4 regions of the Shinella sp. genome follow, and region 3 is predicted to be linked to each of the others. Evidence: riboswitches for the same ligand, from Rfam matches in the RefSeq annotation. Region 3 holds a riboswitch; each other region holds the start of a gene.
What was found. A riboswitch is a leader RNA that binds a small molecule or an ion and turns the genes downstream of it on or off. The one in region 3 is predicted to bind cobalamin.

Region 1 (5,397 bases), on a different contig from region 3:
CAACGACACCCTTCCCCGGCCACCAGATGCCAGCCTTTTCCAGCGGCATCGCCGGTTCCGGCGTCTCTCTGCCGAAGACCAGTGCATCCGCATAGGCGAGGAAGCGCTCCGCATTGTCGGCTCCGCCCTCGTTCAGATAGGTCCAGAGGCTCTGACGATCCCCGTCATCGATGCGATTGAAGGGAGCCAGCCCCTCATCCGGCCGATCGTCGCCGGGCAGCGCTACGAGCTTGATGCCATTGGCAACCGCCGTCGCCAGCAACGCTTCCAGCACATAACGGAAATAGCTGGCGCCGCCGAGGGCACGGATAACGATGAGCTTGGCGTGACGGGCCGTGCGCTCGATATAGGTATCGACCGACATCGGATGCGAGAGCGCCGCGAGGCTGGCAAGGCGCAACCGCGTCTCGGTACTACGCGCCCGGTGGGCGGCGGCGATGGAGGCGAGTTCGGTATCGGCGGCGGAGAGAAAAAGGATATCGCCCGGTGTCTGGCCTAGGTCGATTGCTTCCTTACCGTCGGCGATGGTGCCTTTCTGGGCTAGCAGGAGATGCATGCGGCGCCTCCTGTTTGCTGGCGTACCGCGGCGACAAGGGAATACCCCCCTCTGTCACTTCGTGACATCTCCCCCACAAGGGGGGAGATCAGATGGCGCGAAGCCTTACCCATTCCTGACGATGCTGATCGAGCACAGGCCTCGCCCTTCGCCGATCTCCCTCCTTGTGGGGGAGATGGCCGGCAGGCCAGAGGGGGGTATCGACGCATGCTCATGCCGAAATCACACCGCCGCAGCGATGGCGGCGCGCACGGCTTGCTCGTCCATGTCGTGCAGGCCGATGACGACGAGGCGCGTGCCGCGGGTTTCGCTCGGGCTCCAGGCGCGCTCGAAATAGGTATCGATGCGGCTGCCGACGGCCTGGATGAGCAGGCGTAGCGGCTTGCCGGGCACGTCGGCAAAACCCTTGACGCGTAGCACGTCGTGTTCGCCGATCACGCCCTTGAGGCGCTCGGTGAAGGCGGCCGGATCGGCGATGGCGCCGAGTTCCACGACGAAACTATCGAATTCGTCGTGGTCGTGCTCCTCGCCGTTCTCATGTTCCAGTTCGTGGTGCGACTTGCGGTTGGCGATATCGTCTTCCGTGCCGACGCCGAGGCCGAGCAGCACGGCGGCGGCGACTTCACCGTTCTTCGCCTCGATCATCGTGGGTTTGCGGGCGATACGGGAGGTGACCTCGTCACGCACGGCCTGAAGGCCGGCGGCATCGATCAGGTCCGTCTTGTTGAGGATGATCAGGTCGGCGGCGGTCAACTGGTCTTCGAACAGCTCTTCCAGCGGGCTTTCGTGGTCGAGGTTGTCGTCCTCGACACGCAGCGCATCGACCTTGTCATGGTCATCGGCAAAGCGGCCGGCGGCGACGGCAGCGCTGTCGACCACTGTGATGACGCCATCGACCGTCACCTGCGTCTTGATTTCCGGCCAGTTGAAGGCGGCGATGAGCGGCTGCGGCAAAGCGAGGCCAGACGTCTCGATGACGATATGGTCCGGGCGGTTTTCGCGCTCCAGCAGCTTCGTCATGGTCGGGATGAAATCATCGGCGACGGTGCAGCAGATGCAGCCATTGGTGAGTTCGATGATGTCGTCCTCGGTGCAGGCTTCCGCGCCGCAGCCCTTCAGCACGTCGCCATCGACGCCGAGATCGCCGAACTCGTTGATGATCAGCGCGATGCGTTTTCCGCCGGCATTCTGCAGCAGGTTGCGGATCAGCGTCGTCTTGCCGGCACCAAGGAAGCCGGTGATGACGGTGGCGGGGATTTTCTGTTGCAGCATAGGCTCAACCCTTCATTTTCAGCGGCAGTCCGGCCGCAACGAAATAAACATTTGGCACGAGGGCGGCGACCAGCTGGTGCAGCCGCCCGGCATGGTCGCGGAAGTCACGCGCCATGCGGTTTTCCGGTACGATGCCGAGACCGACCTCATTCGACACGAAGACCAGTTGACCCGGCGCCGCCGCGATGGCCTCGATGAGGCCGGCAAATTCGGCGGCGATGTCGCGTTCCTCCAGCATCAGGTTGGTGACCCAAAGCGTCAGGCAATCGATGAGCACCGCCCGATCCTCACGCGCCACATCTTTTATGCGCGCGGCGAGTGCAAGCGGCTCTTCGTGGGTTTCCCACCCCTTTCCGCGATCTTCCCGGTGTCTGGCGATGCGCTCCCGCATCTCATCATCCCAGGCGCGGCCGGTGGCGATATAGTGACGCGAAAGGCCGGTCTCGGCGACCAGCCTTTCGGCAAAAGCGGATTTTCCGGAACGCGCACCGCCCAGAACCAGGACGGCCCCGGGCGATTTTTGCGTCATATCAGGCAGCCTTGGCGACTTTCTCGTTGGCAAAGCCCAACGCGAGACCGAGCACGATCCAGAAGAACAGCGTCGTGGCGAGTGCCGCAACCGCGAACTCGGCACCGAGAACAGCCGGAACGTTGCTGGAAATGTCGCTCGGCTGCGGCGCGCCGTAGACCTGCGGCGCCGCGATAAGCACGATACCGGCGATCTTGGCGACGATGCCCTGCTTCAGGAACAGGAGATAGAGCCCCCCGGCCGAGAGCAGGACGGTCGCAATCCACCAGGTCTGGCGCTGACCGAGATCCGCGGCCGGGAAACCCGGAAGTTCCGGCGGCAGGCCAATGGCGGGCAGCATATGCACCGCAAGCCAGCCGGCGGCACCCCAAAGCGCACCATTCGCAACGGTGATCGGGTGTCCTGAAACCAGGCTGAAGCCCGCCAGCAGAAGCGCAAAACCGGTGCCGGTGACGAGGTTGGCCAAAAGTGTGCCGGAGAAACGGCTCATGCCGAACATGATGCCGCCTTCCTCGTGCTCCTCGCCCTCATGGGCATAGGCGACGGAAACCGGCGACAGGTACGACGCGACGTCCAGAATGGCAGCGCCGAGCGAGGAATGCTCCTGCGTCGTGGCGGCACCACCCGTGGTGGGTGTCGTGCCGTCGGTTGCCGGTGCGGTTTCTTCGGCGCCGCCTTCGAATTCTTCTGCGTGAAGAATGAGCGGCACGACTCGCGCCTCCTGGGCGGCTGTCATCAGCACGCCAGAGAACAGCCCGGCCACCAGGGCGGCCAGGAGATAACGAACGATCATGTCAAAAACTCCTTAGTGGCAGGGAAAGCCGTAGGAGTGACGGGTGTCGTGCGCCGTATCGTGCAGCACGGCCGAATTGGCCAGGCCGGCGCTGAAAACGAGGAAGGCACCGAGCAGCAATGCGAAAACGCCCGCGACAAGGCGGTCGTTTGCGGAAAGGGTAACAGTAGACGTAGCGGAAACAGCCATGACAACCTCCGTGCAGGCGTTGGGGAAGCCCCTCCCCAGGTCGGGCGATATGCCCTCATCGGCTGGCAGGTCTCCTGGCTCGTGGCGTCCGGCGTTTTCACGCCTGCGGATCGCTCTCACCTTCCCGGGTATCAGCATCACGAAAGGTGGACGATTCGTAGAAAAAGAGGCGTCCGAGCCTTTGCTTATCGCAATGCCACCCAGTGGCTTTTCCGGTTGGTTTTCTCGGTGTGGCGCGAAGCACGATTGCCTCATTCCACACAAATCCCTCCCACCGGATGAACGTTCCTCGCCACTCTACAGTCGCGGGGTCGGCCGTGATTGCAGCGCCCTAATTGGGTCCACCGCGTCACATTCCCATTTACTCCCCGATCCGTTTCCGGATCCGGGAACCATCCAATACTGCGGATGATTATGCTTCCCGTCCCGTGAAGTCAATCGACCGGCAGCGGCATCACCTGTGCTGAAACCGCCGTCCGGTCGTCGCAAACTCAATAGCCGGGGATGATCACCATGCCACCGCCATTGTTGTAATAGCCGTCGTCGCCATTATAGCGCTCATAGTAGCCATCGACCGGGCCTTCCAGCACGTCATAGTCCTGCTGATACTGACGCTGCTGATATTGGCGCTGCTGGCGCTGGCGATTCTGACGAGCCTGAGCATATTGCGCGGCCTGCCGGAGTTCACGAAACTGCGCACGCGACAGGTAGCCGTCAGCGCGATAGCCGGACGTGCCCTGCCATGACGCGATCGCCGAGCGGGTACGCGGACCGAACACGCCGTCCGCGCCATAGGTATTGAAGCCCAGAACGCTCAACCAGCGCTGCGCCTGCACACGGGTCGAGCGCTCCATATAGGCTTCGCGCGAATCGATGACCGGCTCCTCGACAATCTTGCGCTCGGTTTCCGTGGTCGCCGTCTCCTGCTTCGGCTTGGTTTCCTGTGTTTCCTGGCGCGCGGCATCGGCAAGCGTCGAAAGCCGTTCGCGGGCATCCGCGAGGAACCGGCCATTCGGATATGCCCTGAGATAGTCGCGGAAAGCATCTGCCGAACCGTCGAGCACGGCTTTCCGGAAGGTTTCCTCCTCGCGCTTCGCCGCATCGGCCTGTTCCACGGCGAGGCCCCGGTCCTTCGTCTCGGCACCCTGCGCTTCATTTTTGCGGGCCGCAGCTACGGCGTCTTCAGCCTCAACCTGCTTCTTTGCGGCCGCAGCCTCTTCGGCGCGTTTTTCCGCCTCGTCGGCAAGGCGGGCTGCTTCGGTGGCCTTCGCCTCGGCATCCGCCGCAGCCTTGGCGGCTTCGGCCTTCAGTTTCTCCACTTCGGCCGCCTTCTCTTCCGCAAGCTTGCGGGCAGCAGCGGCCTCTTCTTCGATCCGCGCCTTTTCGGCAGCAGCCACCTTCTCAACCTCGACACGCTTGGCATCGGCCTCGCGACGGGCGGCGGCCTCCTCTTCGGCACGCGCCTTTTCCGCAGCGGCAGCCTCTTCGGCTTTCGCACGCGCAGCCTCAGCCTTCAGCCGGGCAGCCTCTTCCGTCTTGGCCTTGTCAGCCGCAGCCTCCGCCTCTGCCTTCAGACGCTCGGCCTCGGCAGACTTTTCATCGGCGAGTTTGCGGGCGGCGGCTTCCCTCTCATCCGCTTCGGCCTTCAGGCGGGCAGCCTCTTCGGCGCGTGCCTTCTCAGCAGCGGCAGCCTCCACCCGTGCCTTCTCCTCCGCAGCCGCCTTTTCCTCGGCGAGCTGGCGGGCAACGGCTTCTTCTTCCGCCTTCTTCGCCTCAGCTTCCGCCTGCAAGCGCGCTGCTTCCGCCTCGGCCTTGGCCTTTTCCGCCTCGGCGACCTTGCGCGCTTCCTCTTCGGCCTGCTTCGCTTCGGCCTCGGCCTTCAGGCGTGCCGCTTCCGCATCAGCCTTTGCTTTCTCCGCTTCGGCGACCTTACGCGCTTCCTCTTCGGCCTGTTTCGCTTCAGCCTCGGCCTTCAGGCGTGCCGCTTCCGCATCGGCTTTCGCCTTCTCCGCTTCGGCAACCTTGCGGGCTTCCTCTTCGGCCTGCTTCGCCTCGGCC
Region 2 (5,397 bases), on a different contig from region 3:
CACGGCGCGACGGTCAGCGCCGCCAACAATCGGCCCGGGACAGTGATCACATTCAAATTCGGTCCTCCAGCCTGACCGGCAGAATACGGCCCGGTTATCGATCGAACGCAAACCGGCGGCCAACCATCCAGCACGAGAGCGCCCAGATCGTACCGGCACACCAGCCACCTGCAACGTCGCTCGGATAATGCACACCCAGAAAAACGCGGCTTGCGCCGATCAAGGCGGTGAGCAGGATTGCACATCCCACAATTTACGTCCTCTCGGTGCGACCCCTGCCCTGTGACAACAGAGCGCCGAGCGTCAGGTAGGTGACCGCCGACAGCAGTCATGTCGATTTCCTCAGTGGCAGGTCAGTACGCTTGAAGGGCTGCAGGCCACTCCAAAATCGTAATATGGCCGGCTGCCCGTCCATGATAGCGAAAGAGAGGGTCGAGCCGCGCCGTTACACTGCGCAGAAACGGTGCGGCCACACGAATAGGCGGATGGTTATGATGTGGTGTACGCGAGGACTGAACTTAATTCGTGATAGAGTGCCGGTCCACCCTTGTGGAGTCCAGACTGAGTGCTCGCGTTCGCTCGGCGGCTGTGCATAGTCGCCGAGATAGCGACGCATGCAATAAAGCAAAGTTGCCTGTTCTTCATTCTAACGAATGTCGATCACGCGCGCGGAGAGAATGCGGTCGGTTGCCTTGTCGACGGCATTGGTGAGCTCGCATTCGAAGCTGACCGAGGCGTTGGCCAGGACGGGGCACCCGTGAAGCCTTCTCTCCATTCGCCAAGCGTAAATCGATCCTCCTTCGGTGTCTTTCCGCCAAAGACATTCGAAATGTCCTCATGGCCTGGCATCAGCGTGTTGACACAGAAGTGGCGCGTGTTCTCAAAGGCATAAAAACACGAGCTCGAACGGTTGATGCAGACGAGAAGTGTTGCCGGCGTGTCGCTGACGCTGCAGACCGCTGAGGCCTTAAAGCCGTAGCGCTTCCCGCTGTATCTGTTGGTGACGACGTTGACTGCAGAGCCGAGACATGCCGTTGCGAAACGTGGCTTTGTCCACGGTGTCGAAGCCGTGCTTCACAATGTTCATGTCGGCCCCCTGCTGCTCAGCCAGCACTAGGCCGAGAGTTCTTTTCGGACGATTTCTGCACCTGCTGCCAGAGCATTCAGCTTGCCTCTTGCTACACGGCGAGACAGGGGCGCCATTCCGCAGTTCGTGCAAGGGCAAAGTTTGTCCGCATCGACAAACTGAAGCGCCTTTCGCAGGGTCGCGGCCACTTCCTCTGGGGTTTCAATGGTATCGCTTGCCACGTCGATGGCCCCGACCATCACCTTCTTGCCTCGAACAAGCTCGATGAGATCCATCGGGACATGAGAGTTGTGGCATTCCAGGGAGATCATACCGATACTGGATTTCTGTAGCTTGGGGAAAGATTCCTCATACTGCCGCCACTCGGATCCCAGGGTCTTTTTCCAATCCGTATTGGCCTTGATGCCGTATCCATAGCAGATATGGACAGCGGTCTCGCATTTAAGGCCCTCGATTGCTTTCTCCAATGTGGCGACGCCCCAGTCATTCACATCATCAAAGAAGACGTTGAATGCGGGCTCGTCGAACTGGATGATATCGACGCCGGCAGCCTCCAGCTCCCGCGCCTCCTCATTAAGGATCTTGGCAAATTCCCAGGCCAGCTTTTCACGGCTCTTATAGTGGCTATCAAAGAGCGTATCGATCATCGTCATGGGACCCGGCAGAGCCCATTTGATGGGCTGCTTCGTCTGCTGACGTAGAAATTTGGCGTCTTCGACGAAAACCGGCTTCTGGCGAGACACGGCGCCCGCGACCGTGGGGACACTCGCATCATAGCGATTGCGAATTATGACGGTCTCACGTTTCTCAAAATCAACCCCGTCGAGGTGTTCGATAAACGTCGTAACGAAATGTTGGCGCGTTTGCTCGCCATCGCTGACGATATCGATGCCTGCCTGTCGCTGATCATCCAACGACAAACGCAAGGCGTCCTGTTTGCCCTCAATCAGTTCCTCGTCTTGCAGCTTCCAAGGCGACCAAAGTTTCTCAGGCTCTGCAAGCCACGAGGGTTTGGGCAGGCTGCCGGCGGTTGACGTGGGCAACAGTGTTTTCATGATAGGCGACCTTATGTTTCTAGCTCGTCAGAGGATGTGATTGGCAGATCTTTGCTCAAGAATGGCCCCGTACGGTTTGATGAAGTGCTCCTCGGCGAACTTCCCCTGCTCAATCGCCAGCCGACTCCGTTCTTCTCGATCGTAGACAATCCGGGTCAACGAGTAATCCTGGTGCTTCAGATTCGGCTGATAGCAGGCCCCCGCCGCGGAATTGGCGTTGTAAATCTCGGGTCGATAGATCTTCTGAAAAGTCTCCATCGTGCTGATGGTGCTGATAAGCTCAAGATTGGTGTAGTCATCGAGCAGATCGCCGAGAAAATAAAACGCCAAAGGCGCAACGCTATTCGCCGGCATGAAAAAGCGAACTTGCAATCCCATTTTCCCGAAATATTCGTCGGTCGAGGATAGTTCATTCTGTTTGTATTCGACGCCCAATACGGGATGCTGATTGTCCGTCCGATGATAGATTTTGCTGCTTGATGCGCTTAGGCATATGACTGGCGGCTTGTTGAAATGCTCTTTGTAAGCATTTGAATTCAGGAAGCACTTGAACAAGTTTCCATGCAGATCGCCAAAATTATCCGGCGTGCTGAACCCGGGTCGATTTTTGTTATGCTCTGGCAACAACACGCTGAAGTCGTAGTCGCGCACATAAGAGGAAAAATTATTGCCCACGACGCCGTCAATACGTTCGTTCGTTTTGCGATCAACGACAGTTGTTTTCAATATTTCAATGAGCGGAAAGGCATTACTATAGCCTCCGGCGCCAATGTTCATCTCGACGGAAATGATTTCGAGCTCAACAGAGTAACGATCACCTTTGGGGTTATCCCAATGCGCCAGGGCGTTGAAACGGTTGTCAATCATCGTCAACGCATTGCGCAGGTTCTCTCGGCGGCTCTCCCCTCTAGCCAAATTAGCAAAGTTGGTCGTAATGCGCGTATTTTCTGAGGGGCGATATTCTTCGCACAATTGAACTGCCTTAATATTAAAATCGAAATAACTATTCATCACGACGGCGCGCCCTGCTTCCCGATATAAAACCTGAGACTAGTGACGTAAAATTCAGGGCACACCGGACATTACTTTCCATATTCCCAGTCGGCAGCGTTCACACCGCCCAGACATACTAGTGGTGTGCGGTTTATGCCTGAGGGATCGATCGAGAAAAAATGGTATTATCTCACGGAAGCATGAGCCGTGCTCATGATTTGAGGTCGAAGCCAGAGACAAAAAATGCGGAGATGACGGTATCTCACGAGCCGCCTTCAGACATCGAGGTACTCGAATGCCCGTTCAGCACGCAAAACCGACGGGACATAGGCGCGGGGGCACCTTCCACATCCGCCATGCCTCCGTGATAGACGCCTTGACCGCTCTGGCGACATGAGACATTGGTTCGTCATCGTGGTTCTGCGGATGAAAGTCCGGAGCTAAGAGGGAATTCGGTGAGGGCTTTGATCAAAGCCCGAAGCCGAGGCTGCCCCCGCAACTGTAAGCGGCGAGCGAACGTCCATCCATGTCACTGAGGCATACCTCGGGAAGACGGACGAAAGCAATGACCCGCAAGCCAGGAGACCTGCCGCGATAGATAACGTCCACGGGCGGGGTGTCCCGGAGTGCCGCTTTCGCGATGAGCACTCCCGTGCCGTCGTCTCTGCGTCATGCCGCTGCCCGGCCGCAACCTGATGGCAGTGCAGATGACAGAGATCGCGACCATAGAAAAGCCTGCCGAGCATGGCTCGACAACCAGTCTCATCGATATCGTCTTTCCCGGAGATACCAACCATCACGGCACTCTGTTCGGCGGAGCCGGACTTGCTCTCACGGATCGCGTAGCCTTCATCGCGGCAACCAGGTTCGGGCGGGCGCCCTTCGTGACCACCTCTTGCGAGCGGATCGATTTCAGGCAACCCGCGCGCACCGGGCACATCGTTGAATTCACGGCCAGACCGGTCAAGTCAGGGCGCCGTTTCCTGACGGTCGAGGTCGAGATGGCGGCGGAGACCATAGTCGGCCGTCAGCGACACACCTGTACGCGCGGCATCTTCCATATGGTCGCGATACCGGAGGGCAGCCACGCCGCGAGCTATGCTTTGGCCGAGCTCGCACCGGCGGAAACCCTGGACACTACGGACACCCTTGCCATGGCCGACATCGTCTTTCCGGATCAGGCAAACAGCGTCGGCCGGATATTCGGGGGCGAGGCGATCGCCTACATGACCAAAGCCACATTCGTTGCAGCGTCGCGCTACTCCGGCACGCTGGTCGTGCTCGCCTCGTCAGAGCGCATCGACTTCGCGCGAGCAATTAAGATCGGTGAAATTGTCGAGGCGGAGGCGCGCGTTGAGCGCGTGGGACGCAGCTCCATGTCCATCGAGACGAAACTTTGGTCCGAAAACCTCCTGACCGGCGAGAGGCATGTTACGGCCACAGGATGTTTCACCATGGTGGCGGTCGATAAAGACCATCGGCCGGTTCCTGTTCGCGATAGCGCCACAGCGGAATCGCTTACCTTTAATCCGGGGCGGGCATAACCGTGCTGGACAGGCAACATCTATCGATCTTGCGTGAAGTCGACCGTTTGGGCAGCCTAACGGCTGCGGCTGAGCGGCTGAACGTCTCCCAGTCGGCTCTTAGCCATACGATCCGCAAGTTGGAAGAGCGCTGCGGCGTGGCGATGTGGGAAAAGGACGGCCGTAACCTTCGTCTCACCGAGGCTGGCCGCTACATCGTGACACTGGCGCAGCGCGTTCTGCCCCAGATTGAAAGGGCCGAGGATGTCCTGTCGGATTATCGCCACGGCCAGCGAGGCTCGCTCAAGATTGGCATGGAATGCCACCCATGCCACCAGTGGCTTATACGGGTCACAAAGCCCTATCTCACGGAATGGCCGGATGTGGGCCTGGAACTGAAGACATCATTTGCTTTCGGCGGTGTGGCGGCGCTGACGGGGTACGAGATCGATATCCTGATCACGCCGGATCCGATCGAGACGCCCAGCATTCATTATGTTCCAGTGTTCGACTATGAGCTGGTGCTTGCCGTTCCGGCCGATCATCTCCTGACGCTGAAACGCCATGCCTATCCTACGGATCTGATGAATGAGACACTGTTCACCTATCCGGTACCGCCGGAGCGACTGGACGTGTTCACGCAATTTCTGGTGCCCGCCAATTGCCGGCCGCGACATCACCGTAATGTCGAGACGACGGAAATGATGCTTCAACTCGTGGCGGCAGGGCGCGGGGTCAG
Region 3 (5,397 bases):
TTGAGGATTTTGGCGAACTCCCAGGCCAGCTTTTCCCGGCTTTTATAGTGGCCGTCGAAAAGCGTATCGATCATGGTCATCGGACCCGGCAGAGCCCATTTGATCGGCTGCTTGGTCTGTTGACGTAGGAATTTGGCATCTTCGACGAATACCGGCTTCTGGCGAGACACGGCACCCACGACCGTCGGCACGCTCGCATCGTAGCGATCGCGGATCCTGACCGTTTCACGCTTTTCAAAGTCGACCCCGTCGAGGTTCTCGATAAAGGTTGTGACGAAATGCTGGCGGGTCTGCTCACCATCACTGACGATATCAATGCCCGCCTGCTGCTGATCGTCCAGCGCAAGCCGCAGCGCATCCTGCTTGCCCGTGAGCAACTCCTCGCCTTGCAGCTTCCAGGGCGACCAGAGCTTTTCAGGTTCTGCAAGCCACGAGGGTTTGGGCAAGCTACCGGCGGTTGACGTGGGCAACAGTTTTTTCATGTTGGGCTACCTTATGTTTTTGGTTCGTCAAAAGGCGTGATTGGCAGACCATTGCTCAAGAACCGTCTTGTACGGCTTGATGAAGTGCTCCTCGGCGAATTTCCCCTGCACCACGGCGAGCCGGCTGCGCTCTTCACGATCGTAGACAATACGCGTCAGCGAATAATCCTGGTGCTTCAGATTTGGCTGATAGCAGGCCCCTGCCGAGGAGTTGGCGTTGTAAATCTCGGGCCGATAAATCTTCTGAAACGTCTCCATCGTGCTGATGGTGCTGATCAGCTCGAGATTGGTGTAATCGTCGAGCAGATCGCCGAGAAAATAGAGGGCAAAAGGCGCGACGCTATTCGGCGGCATGAAGAAGCGAACCTGCAGCCCCATTTTTTTAAAGTAGTAGTCCGTCGCAGACTGTTCATCCTGCTGGTATTCGACGCCCAATACCGGATGCTGGTTTCCAGTCCGACGGTATGTCTTGCTGCTGGAGGCACTCAGGCAGATGACCGGGGATTTGAGAAAGCGCTTTTTGTAAGCATCTGAACTCAGGAAGGATTTGAACAGCTTTCCATGCAGGTCGCCGAAATCATCCGGCGTGGCGAATGCGGGGCGATCCTTGTTGTAAGCCGGCAATACGACGCTGAAGTCGTAATCTCGGACATAGGAGGAAAAATTATTGCCGACGATGCCCTCGATGCGTTCGCCAGTCTGTCTGTCGACGATATTCGTCTTCAGGATTTCGATGAGTGGAAAGGCGTCATTTTTTACACCAGCACCGATCGTCATCTCAACCGAAATGATCTCGAGCTCGACCGCATAGCGATCGCCCTTGGGATTATCCCAATGCGCCAGGGCGTTGAAGCGATTATCGATCATCCTAAGCGCGTTGCGAAGATTCTCCGCCCGGTTGTCGCCTCTCGCCAGGTTTGCGAAATTCGTCGTGGCACGCGTGTTGTCGGAGGGACGATAATCCTCATCGAAGCGAATGCTTTTGATAGAAAATGCGAGATCTTCGTTCGTTGCCATCCGTCTTCCTCAGTTCTCGATATAGAACCAAACCCTGGTTCGTCGTCTTCCAGCCGAGACAATTCTCCGCCCGACTTTCTCAGCCCGCTTCCTTCATATTGTCGATAATCAGGCGCGGTGCGTGCTTTATGCCCGAGGCCTGGGTCGAGAAATATTGGTTTTATCTCATTGAACGATGAGCCGTGCTCATGAGTGGTCGCAGACCGGTTCGCAGGCGGCTTGACCACTTCAGCAACATGCGACATTGGTTCGTCATCGTGGTTCTGCGGCGCGCAAATGCTCCGGAGCTAAGAGGGAATTCGGTGAGGGGCTTGATCACAGCCCGAAGCCGAAGCTGCCCCCGCAACTGTAAGCGGCGAGCGAAAGTCCATCCAAGTCACTGAGGCCTGCCTCGGGAAGACGGACCAGAGCGAAGACCCGTAAGCCAGGAGACCTGCCACGATAGATAACGTCCACGGGCGGGGTGTCCCGGAGTGCCGCTTTCGCGATCGGTGTTCCCGTGCCATCGTCTCTGCGTCATGCCACTGCCCTGCCGCAACCTGATGGTAGAGCCGATGACTGAGACGAGGACTGGGCCGAGGATTGAGACTGCGACGATGGGCAAGCCTGCCCGGCATGGCTCGACAACCAATCTCATCGATATCGTTTTCCCCGGAGATACCAATCATCACGGCACCCTGTTTGGGGGAGCCGGGTTGGCTCTGATGGATCGCGTCGCCTTTATCGCGGCGACCCGGTTCGGGCGGGTGCCTTTCGTGACGGCGTCCTGCGAGCGGATCGACTTCCGGCAGCCCGCGCGCATCGGGCACATTGTCGAACTCACCTCCAGACCGGTCAAAGCCGGGCGCCGTTCCCTGACGGTCGAGGTCGAGATGGTGGCTGAGGCCATCGTCGGTCGTGAGCGGCATACCTGTACACGCGGTCTATTCCATATGGTCGCCAGACCGGAGGGACAGGACGGCGCCAATTACTCGCTGCCCGCACTGCTTCCGGAGGCGGAAGCCGCGCCGGGCACCAGCGATACCGTCACCATGGTCGAGATTGTTTTTCCGGATCAGGCAAACAGTGCCGGCCGGATGTTCGGGGGCGAAGCAATCTCCTACATGACCAAGGCCGCATTCGTCGCAGCGTCCCGCTATTCCAGTAAGCTGGTGGTCCTGGCGTCATCCGAGCGTATCGATTTCGCGAGGGCAATCGAGATAGGTGAAATCGTCGAGACCGAGGCACGCGTCGAGCGCGTGGGCCGGAGTTCGACGTCGATCGAGACGAAACTCTGGTCCGAGAACCTACTGACCGGCGAGAGGCAACTCACAGCCGCCGGGCACTTCACCATGGTCGCGGTCGACGCCGATCATCGGCCGGTTCCCGCGTGCGAGAGCGGCGATGTCGCTGATCACCAAGGGCGGGCCTAACCATGCTGGACAGACAACATTTATCGATCCTGCGCGAAGTCGACCGCCTCGGTAGCCTGACGGCGGCGGCAGAGCGCCTGAACGTCTCCCAATCCGCTCTCAGCCACACTATCCGGAAGCTGGAGGAACGCTATGGCGTGGCGATGTGGGAGAAGGATGGACGAAACCTCCGTCTCACCGAGGCCGGACGATACATCGTGATCCTCGCTCAGCGCGTTCTGCCGCAGATCGAACGAGCCGAGGATGTCCTGTCGGATTATCGCCAAGGCCAGCGTGGCTCGCTCAAGATCGGCATGGAATGCCATCCTTGCCACCAGTGGCTGATGGGTGTCACCAAGCCCTACCTCATGGAGTGGCCGCAGGTAAGCCTCGAACTGACGACGTCGTTTGCCGCCGGCGGTGTGGCGGCGCTGACAGGATACGAAATCGATATTCTGATCACGCCGGATCCGATCGAGATGCCCGGCATTCATTATCTCGCGGTATTCGACTACGAGCTCGTGCTTGCCGTGCCCGCCGATCATCCGCTGGCCCTGAAAGGCCACGCGGAACCTGCGGATCTGCTGAATGAGACGCTGTTCACCTATCCCGTACCGCCGGAACGACTGGATGTGTTTACCCAGTTCCTTGTCCCCGCCAACAGCCGGCCGCGCCACCACCGCAATGTCGAGACGACAGAGATGATGCTTCAGCTCGTTGCGGCATCCCGCGGAGTCAGCGCCATTCCCGACTGGCTGGTGCACCGGGAGGCGGCTGCGCTCGGCCTTCGTCCCGTCAGGATCGGAACAGCTGGGATCCAGAAAAGCATCCACCTTGGTCTGAGAGATGGCGACGACACTGTCGATTTTATCGCCGGGTTTCTCGCGACGTCGCGCCAAGCGTTGGCGTGACGAGGCATGACGAGGCATGACGAATGGGTCTAACGGCTCCGTAGACAGCGCGAGAGAGAGAGCGAAAATAGAGAGTGCCATTTAATGGTCTTGAACGGAATCGAACCGCCGTTCTACGGCAGAGATGCGCTAACATCCTGAATTTAATCCCAATCATGCCTCTGCTTCCGATAGTTGATTTTAGTCGTCGTCCTGGCGCGCCAAACCAAACCAATCCCCAGTGTCAATTGATTTGTATCGTAAGCGCCACAAGTGGATTTGGCGGTGGATACTCCGAAACTCTCCAAACAAGGCGAGCGAATCGCAGTATAAACAACTCAAACTGGTGGGGTCTTACTTGGCTGATTTGTTTACACAGCGGGTTTCCATATCTTTGCCTGAGCGATATTTGCTGCGTGGCCGTGTCGCAGGGAACCTCATTCGGCAACTTGCTGCACCTCGGACAGATCTTGATGTCGCTTTGGATGCCAACACAAAAGGCTATTTTAGCGATTTAGCCGATGAACCGAGTATCGCCCTTTTACGAAGGGGAATAAAGCCGCCTTCGAATTACGATCAGATTGTTCGTATTGACGAGGTGGTGCCAATCTCATCGATCCGAGCAGTACTGTCCCGCCCATCGGTGCGCTGGCAGAGGCCAGCACCTCTAGAGCCGGCCAAGATATCCCTCCAAGATTTCTCGGAGCGGCACAAATCAATCAGAGCGACTTGGAACGATGCTCTTTCCTTGCGAGAGGAGCAATACGAAGGCGATCGGCGCGTCATCACGGGGTTTCGGCCGCCTCAGATCGGTGCCGTTCATGCGATCAAGGCGCATTGGGTTGTGTCCGATGCCCCTTCAACGCTCGTGATGCCTACAGGGACTGGCAAGACGGAAACCATGCTCAGCGTCTTCGTGTCTAGCGATGTCGATAAGCTTCTTGTTATCGTCCCGTCCGACCAGCTACGCACGCAGATCAGCGAAAAGTTCATCAACTTCGGAGTGCTGAAGCAGTTCGACCTAATAAAAGGAACGGCTCTTTATCCAGTTGTGGCTACCCTAAAGAAGGCACCTACTTCTCTGGAGGAAGTCGACGCCATTTTCGGCCGCGCGCAGGTTGTTGTTGCCACCATGCAGTCGGTCTCGCGACTAACCGTTGAGCTTAAGGATCGTATCGCAACGCATGTCACGCATCTCTTCGTCGACGAGGCACATCACATAGGCGCGACGACGTGGAAAGCTTTCAAGACCCATTTCGTCCGGCAGAAGCGCTTGATCCTGCAGTTCACAGCGACGCCCTACCGGAACGACAAAAGGCGAGTGGATGGTAAATTCATTTTCGTTTACCCGCTGCGGCGGGCCCGTGAGCAACACCTGTTTCGGCCTGTCAACTATATCCCCGTAATGGAATCCGATCCCGCTCAGGCCGATCTGTCGATTATCCGGGAGGTAGGTGAGGCGCTCGATCGCGACCTGCTTCAGGGGCTAGACCATTTGGCGATGGCCCGTACAAGTGTCATAGACAGGGCACAGACCCTTTTGACCCTTTATAGGAAGCACCTGCCCCGACATGCCGCAGAGCTGGTCCATAGCAAGATGCCGGCGAGCGAACGCGA
Region 4 (5,397 bases), on a different contig from region 3:
CGACCTTGAGGATGGTGGATTCAAGCCCAACCACAGCCGGCCCGGCATCGAGCACCAGCTCCAGCCGCGCGCCAAAATCCTCGGCGACATGCCGGGCGGTCGTCGGGCTGATACGGCCGGAGGTATTGGCGCTGGGGGCCGCCAGCGGCCGGCCGAAGGCGGCAAGCAGCCGGCTGGAAAAACCCGTCGGCACGCGGATGCCGACCGTGTCCAGCCCCGCGCGCGCCAGCGGGTGGATGGCGCTCTCCGGCCGGATCGGCAGAATGAGGGTCAGCGGGCCGGGCCAGAAGGCCTCTGCAATCTGGCGCGACAGCGGATCGAAGACGGCATGCTGCTCCGCCATGGCGAGATCGGCCATGTGGCAGATCAACGGATTGAAGCGCGGCCGGCCCTTCATCTCATAGATGCGGGTGATCGCCAGCGGATTGGTGGCATCGGCTGCAAGGCCGTAGACCGTTTCCGTAGGGATCGCGACCGGCACGCCGCGGCTCAGCACCTCCGAGGCCCGCGCCAGCGCCACCTCCGGTTCCGTCCGCGTATCCACGATGTAAGCCATGTCGCCCTTCCGTCGTTTCCGGCCTCCTTTACAGGGCTTTGGCGGCAAATGCCAAGGGCACAGACGGATTGCTTAAAATTCGAATGATCGGGTTAGAGGGGTCGAAAGAGCGGCCTGCTATGGGTGAGGTGAACAGTCCCGCACGCAGGTCCCCGCACCAGATGACTCACAAGAAATCCTCGACGACCGACATCGCCCTGCGCGTCGCAACGGCCATGAAGCAGATGGGCATCGATGGCCTGCCGCGCAACTACGAACTGGTCTATGAGGCCTATGCCGGCGCCAATCCGGATCTGGTGCGCGATTTCGTGGCGCTCGGCAAGTACAAGACCCAGGCCATGCTCGATGAACTCGGCCGGAAGTACCTGCCCCACCAGCACGAGGCGGGCGTGCTGCAACGCTCGGCCGGTGCGATCAGCGGCGAGATGAGCAATTTCATGGACCTGCTCAGCCAGGAGCGGACGTCGCTTTCCGACTACGGCCGGCTGATCGGCGAGGCCTCGCAGGTCATTCAAAAAGCGGGCGGGGTGGACATACTCGGCGGCTCGCTCGAGGCCCTGCAGCGCGCGACGGAACAGCGCGTCAGCCACACGGCGGAAATGGCGGCAAAGGTTGCCGCGCAATCGGCCGTCATGGAGGGCATCCAGAAGGAGATGGCGGATTTCGAGGCGATGAAATTCATCGACCCGCCGACGAAACTCGGCAACCGCCGCGCCTTCAACAAGGCGCTCGCCCGAGTCTATGCCAATCCGGACCTGCCGATGCTCTGCGGCGTCGTCGTCGCCGAGGTCGATGCCGACCGCCGTTTCTCGCCGGCCCAGATCGAGGCCCTTTCGGACCATCTCGTCACCTTCTACGGCGGCCTTATCCGCCAGGCGTTCCCGGCCAACGATCTCGCCGTGCGCTTCGACGGCCTGCGCTTCGGCTTCCTGTTCCAGACGTCGGACGAGGGCGAGGTGACACGGCTCGTCGATCTGTTGCGCGCAGCGTTCCAGACGGTGGCGCTCCGCGACCCCCGCACCGGCCGCAATCTCGGCCATCTGACCTTGTCAGCCGGTGTGTGCATGTCGGACCGCGCCGACAGCGCGCTCGACCTCGCATCGGCCTGCGACCGGGCGCTTCTGAAGGCGAAGGGCGCCGGGGGCGATCTCGTCGTCGTCTACGGTCGCGGTGACGAAGTGCCGGCCGGCAAGGAATGGATGCTGTACCGGGCGTCCTAGAGCAATTCCAGCAAAGGTGCGCAGCGGCTTTGCATGCCGCGAAATGCTCTAAAGTGCGCGGATGATCTTGCGTAGCGCCTCGTTGCGGGCACCGAGCATCAGCACGTTCTTCATGGCAAGCTTCGGGTCGTCTGTGCGGAAGATCACGCCGTTGCCGCGCACCTTGCGGTCGATGGTGAGGCGGCCTTCCTCTTCCGTCGGGGTGATCGCGATGGCGAAATACATGCGGCCAGGCTTCTTCGAAATGCCGGCGAAGAACTGTTCCCCGTCGCCGATCTCGGCACGGAAATTGGTCATGTAAAAGGCCCATTGCACGTTCGGGAATTCCGCAAAGCGGGAATTGGCCACCGTGATGTGGCAGTAGCCGAGATGCGGCGTCTCGGCCAGCGTGCGGTGGAAGATCAGCTTGGGAAACTGGATCGTCTCGTGAAAGCCGTTGATACGGTCATGGGTGACGCTGCCCGCCCGCTCCAGCTTGCGGCCGGTGCGCTCGGCCACTTCCTGATAGGAGAGGTAGCGCTTCTCGCTCGGGCTCCAGCTGATGTCGCGGTCGATGCGGCCGGTCCGGAGGAACTGGGTGTGTACGGCTGCTTTCGGCGGGTTCGCACGCTTGTAGGCAACGGCGTCGTAATATCGAAATTTCGTCTGCTGCACGTGGCGGCACTCCATCCTCGCGCCCTGATCGCTGACGAGTTTAGGAAAACGTCGTTAAGCAATCCTTTCTGTTGCACTCCCAATTCCTGTCCTGACAGTATTTTAGTCGCAATATGACAAGCGCGTGATGCTTGATCACAGCGCAGCCCCTGTCGGGGCAATGCGCCGAAAAATTGGGCATATCGCTTTGGTATGACTGGAAAAAGTCAACCGGTCACACCCCAAGCCATCTGGAAAGAGCTGTCGTCAAATCAGGAGACCGTGTCGTTTTTCGACATGTTATGTGATGATTCTTGCGGTTAGATAAGGAAACTCAAGGTGCCACTCTCAAGCGAGGGTGGAGAATTGGGAAGCCGGTTTAAATCCGGCGCTGCCCCCGCAACGGTGTTGGAGCAAGGTGCAGCAGTAGCCACTGGACGGGAGGTCTGGGAAGGCGCTGCACCGGTTCGGAAAGCATGACCCCGAAAAGTTTTCGACTTTTTGGACACGGTCATGACCCGACAAGAACACTCCTCAGCCCGGAAACCAGCCTTGCAGAAACGATCGTGACTGGCTGCGGCGGGCGGCCGGGAAGCGTGCATTCCGTGCGGCTTGCCGCGTGGATGCCGTCTCCTTCCGTGCGCCTCATCCAAAAGCAAAACCTGGATATTCTGAGGATCCGGCATGGACATTCGCAGCGACGTGCTCCGCAAGCTCAAGAACCGGCGCGACGGCTACAGCCTCGAGCAGGCCTTCTATATCGACCAAGACCACTACAAGCTCGACCTGGAGACGATCTGGTATCGCGACTGGCTGTTCATCGGCCATGACTGCGAGATCCCCAAGGCCGGCAACTATTTCACCGTGCAGGTCGGCGATTATCCCGTCGTCATCACCCGCGATCGCTCGGGCACGGTGCGCGCGCTGCACAATTCCTGCCGCCACCGCGGCTCGCGCGTCTGCACGCAGAACAAGGGTTCGTCGGCCAAGCTCGTCTGTCCCTACCACCAGTGGACCTACGAACTGGACGGTTCGCTGCTCTTCGCCCGCCACATGGCGGAGGATTTCGACAGGACGCAGCACAGCCTGAAGCGCATGCATTGCGAGACCGTCGGCGGTTACATCTTCATCTGCCTTGCCGATGAGGCCCCGGATTTTGCGCCGTTCCGTGCCATGGTCGAGCCCTATCTCGCCCGTCACCGTCTCGGTGAGACGAAGGTCGCCTTCGAAAGCACGATCATCGAGAAAGGCAACTGGAAGCTCGTCTGGGAAAACAACCGCGAGTGCTACCACTGTGCCGCCAACCATCCGGAACTCTGCCGCACCTATCCGGAAGCGCCGAGCGCCACCGGCGTGCAGGGCGCCAAGGACGACCCGGTCATCGCTGAGCATTGGGCGAAGTGCGAGACCGCCGGCCTGCCGAGCGAGTTCCGCATGTCACTGAGCGGCCAGTTCCGCGCCGCCCGCATGCCGCTGATCCAGGACGCCGAGAGCTACACCCTGTCGGGTGCGCGCGCCGTCGCACGCCCGCTCTCCAGCGACGTGCAGGAAAGCCATATCGGCACGCTGCTGCTCTTCCACTACCCGACGACATGGAACCACGTGCTCGCCGACCACGCCATCACCTTCCGCGTGCTGCCGCTCGGCCCGGAACTGACGCAGGTCACCACCAAATGGCTGGTCAACAAGGATGCCGTGGAAGGTATCGATTACCGTCTCGACGAACTCACCCATGTCTGGACCGAAACCAACGACCAGGACCGCCGGATCGTCGAGGAAAACGCCTTCGGCATCCGCTCGCCGGCCTACCAGCCCGGACCTTATTCGCCGGAAGATGAAGGTGGCGTCATGCAGTTCGTTGAATGGTACGCCAATTTCATGATCGAACGGCTCGACGGCGCCAAGCAGCCGCTGTCACGGGTGGCGTGAGATGACGATCGCCAGCCAATTCCGCCATTTCGACGAACTCAATCCCTGGCACGATCGCCACAACCTCTTGGAATGTGTAGCCGCGACCGTCGAGACGACGGATGTGATGACCTTCACCTTCCGCTCGGATCGCGACAACTGGTTCCGCTATCTGCCGGGCCAGTTCGTCACGCTGGAACTGCCGGTCTCCGAAGACGAGCCGGTGATGCGCACCTACACGCTGTCCTCGACGCCCTCGCGCCCCTTCTCCGTCGCCGTGACGGTGAAGGCGCAGAAGAACTCGATCGGCACGCGCTGGATGTTCGACCATCTGAAGCCGGGCATGAGGCTGAAGGCCTTTGGACCGCTCGGCGACTTTTCCTTCGTGCGCTATCCCGCCGAAAAGTACCTCTTCATCTCGGCCGGCTCCGGCGTCACGCCGATGATGTCGATGACGCGCTGGATGTCGGATTGCGCACCGCAGTCGGACGTCGCCTTCGTCACCTGTGCGCGCAGGCCGGACGACCTGCTGTTCAAGGCGGAACTCGAATGTCTGGCGGCCCACATGCCGAACCTGGCGCTGGGCTTCGTCGTCGAAGGCCACAATCCGCGCGACGGCTGGCATGGTCTGCGCGGCCGGATCGACGCGGCGCGCCTGTCGCTGCTCGCACCCGACTTCCGCGACCGCACCGTGTTCTGCTGCGGCCCGGAACCGTTTATGCGCGGCGTCAGGGACATGCTGAAGGTCTGCGGCTTCAACATGGACCGCTACCACGAGGAGAGCTTCCAGCCGGCAGCAGCACCGGCACCGGAGGAGATCGCCATCCGTGCCGGCGCCGGCGAGATCGAAGTCGATGCCAATGCGGTTGCCACCATCTCCTTCACCATGGCCGGCAAGGAAGGCAAATGCCCGCCCGGCCAGACGATCCTGCAGACGGCACGCGCCGCCGGCGTGCGCATCGGCGCGGCCTGCGAGGGCGGCCTGTGCGGCACCTGCCGTGTCCTGAAGATTTCCGGCGACGTGGACATGCGCCACAATGGCGGCATTCTCGACGACGAGATCGAGGAGGGCTATATCCT

Region 1: another riboswitch for cobalamin. It lies ahead of ACT6VE_RS03490 (CbtB domain-containing protein); the one in region 3 lies ahead of ACT6VE_RS20515 (acyl-CoA thioesterase).
Region 2: another riboswitch for cobalamin. It lies ahead of ACT6VE_RS32155 (acyl-CoA thioesterase); the one in region 3 lies ahead of ACT6VE_RS20515 (acyl-CoA thioesterase).
Region 4: another riboswitch for cobalamin. It lies ahead of ACT6VE_RS12010 (aromatic ring-hydroxylating oxygenase subunit alpha); the one in region 3 lies ahead of ACT6VE_RS20515 (acyl-CoA thioesterase).

The regions. Positions count from the first base shown of each region.
Region 1 is NZ_JBQVPI010000001.1:747,780-753,176, reverse strand. Features, by position in the region: gene cobN (cobaltochelatase subunit CobN) at 1-556, opposite strand, end outside; gene cobW (cobalamin biosynthesis protein CobW) at 779-1,828, opposite strand; gene cobU (bifunctional adenosylcobinamide kinase/adenosylcobinamide-phosphate guanylyltransferase) at 1,833-2,357, opposite strand; gene ACT6VE_RS03495 (CbtA family protein) at 2,359-3,150, opposite strand; gene ACT6VE_RS03490 (CbtB domain-containing protein) at 3,163-3,339, opposite strand; cobalamin riboswitch at 3,387-3,751, opposite strand; gene ACT6VE_RS03485 (peptidoglycan-binding domain-containing protein) at 3,831-5,397, opposite strand, start outside.
Region 2 is NZ_JBQVPI010000043.1:21,798-27,194, reverse strand. Features, by position in the region: gene ACT6VE_RS32180 (sensor histidine kinase) at 1-75, shown strand, start outside; gene ACT6VE_RS32175 (phosphatase PAP2 family protein) at 95-250, opposite strand; partial or broken gene ACT6VE_RS32170 (flavin reductase) at 661-1,017, opposite strand; gene ACT6VE_RS32165 (methionine synthase) at 1,114-2,142, opposite strand; gene ACT6VE_RS32160 (DUF1852 domain-containing protein) at 2,170-3,153, opposite strand; cobalamin riboswitch at 3,534-3,743, shown strand; gene ACT6VE_RS32155 (acyl-CoA thioesterase) at 3,843-4,679, shown strand; gene ACT6VE_RS32150 (LysR family transcriptional regulator) at 4,682-5,397, shown strand, end outside.
Region 3 is NZ_JBQVPI010000011.1:185,886-191,282, forward strand. Features, by position in the region: gene ACT6VE_RS20505 (methionine synthase) at 1-482, opposite strand, end outside; gene ACT6VE_RS20510 (DUF1852 domain-containing protein) at 510-1,499, opposite strand; cobalamin riboswitch at 1,741-1,954, shown strand; gene ACT6VE_RS20515 (acyl-CoA thioesterase) at 2,096-2,911, shown strand; gene ACT6VE_RS20520 (LysR family transcriptional regulator) at 2,914-3,801, shown strand; gene ACT6VE_RS20525 (DEAD/DEAH box helicase) at 4,139-5,397, shown strand, end outside.
Region 4 is NZ_JBQVPI010000005.1:239,152-244,548, forward strand. Features, by position in the region: gene ACT6VE_RS11995 (L-threonylcarbamoyladenylate synthase) at 1-556, opposite strand, end outside; gene ACT6VE_RS12000 (diguanylate cyclase domain-containing protein) at 718-1,776, shown strand; gene ACT6VE_RS12005 (DUF6656 family protein) at 1,825-2,430, opposite strand; cobalamin riboswitch at 2,730-2,978, shown strand; gene ACT6VE_RS12010 (aromatic ring-hydroxylating oxygenase subunit alpha) at 3,094-4,338, shown strand; gene ACT6VE_RS12015 (2Fe-2S iron-sulfur cluster-binding protein) at 4,340-5,397, shown strand, end outside.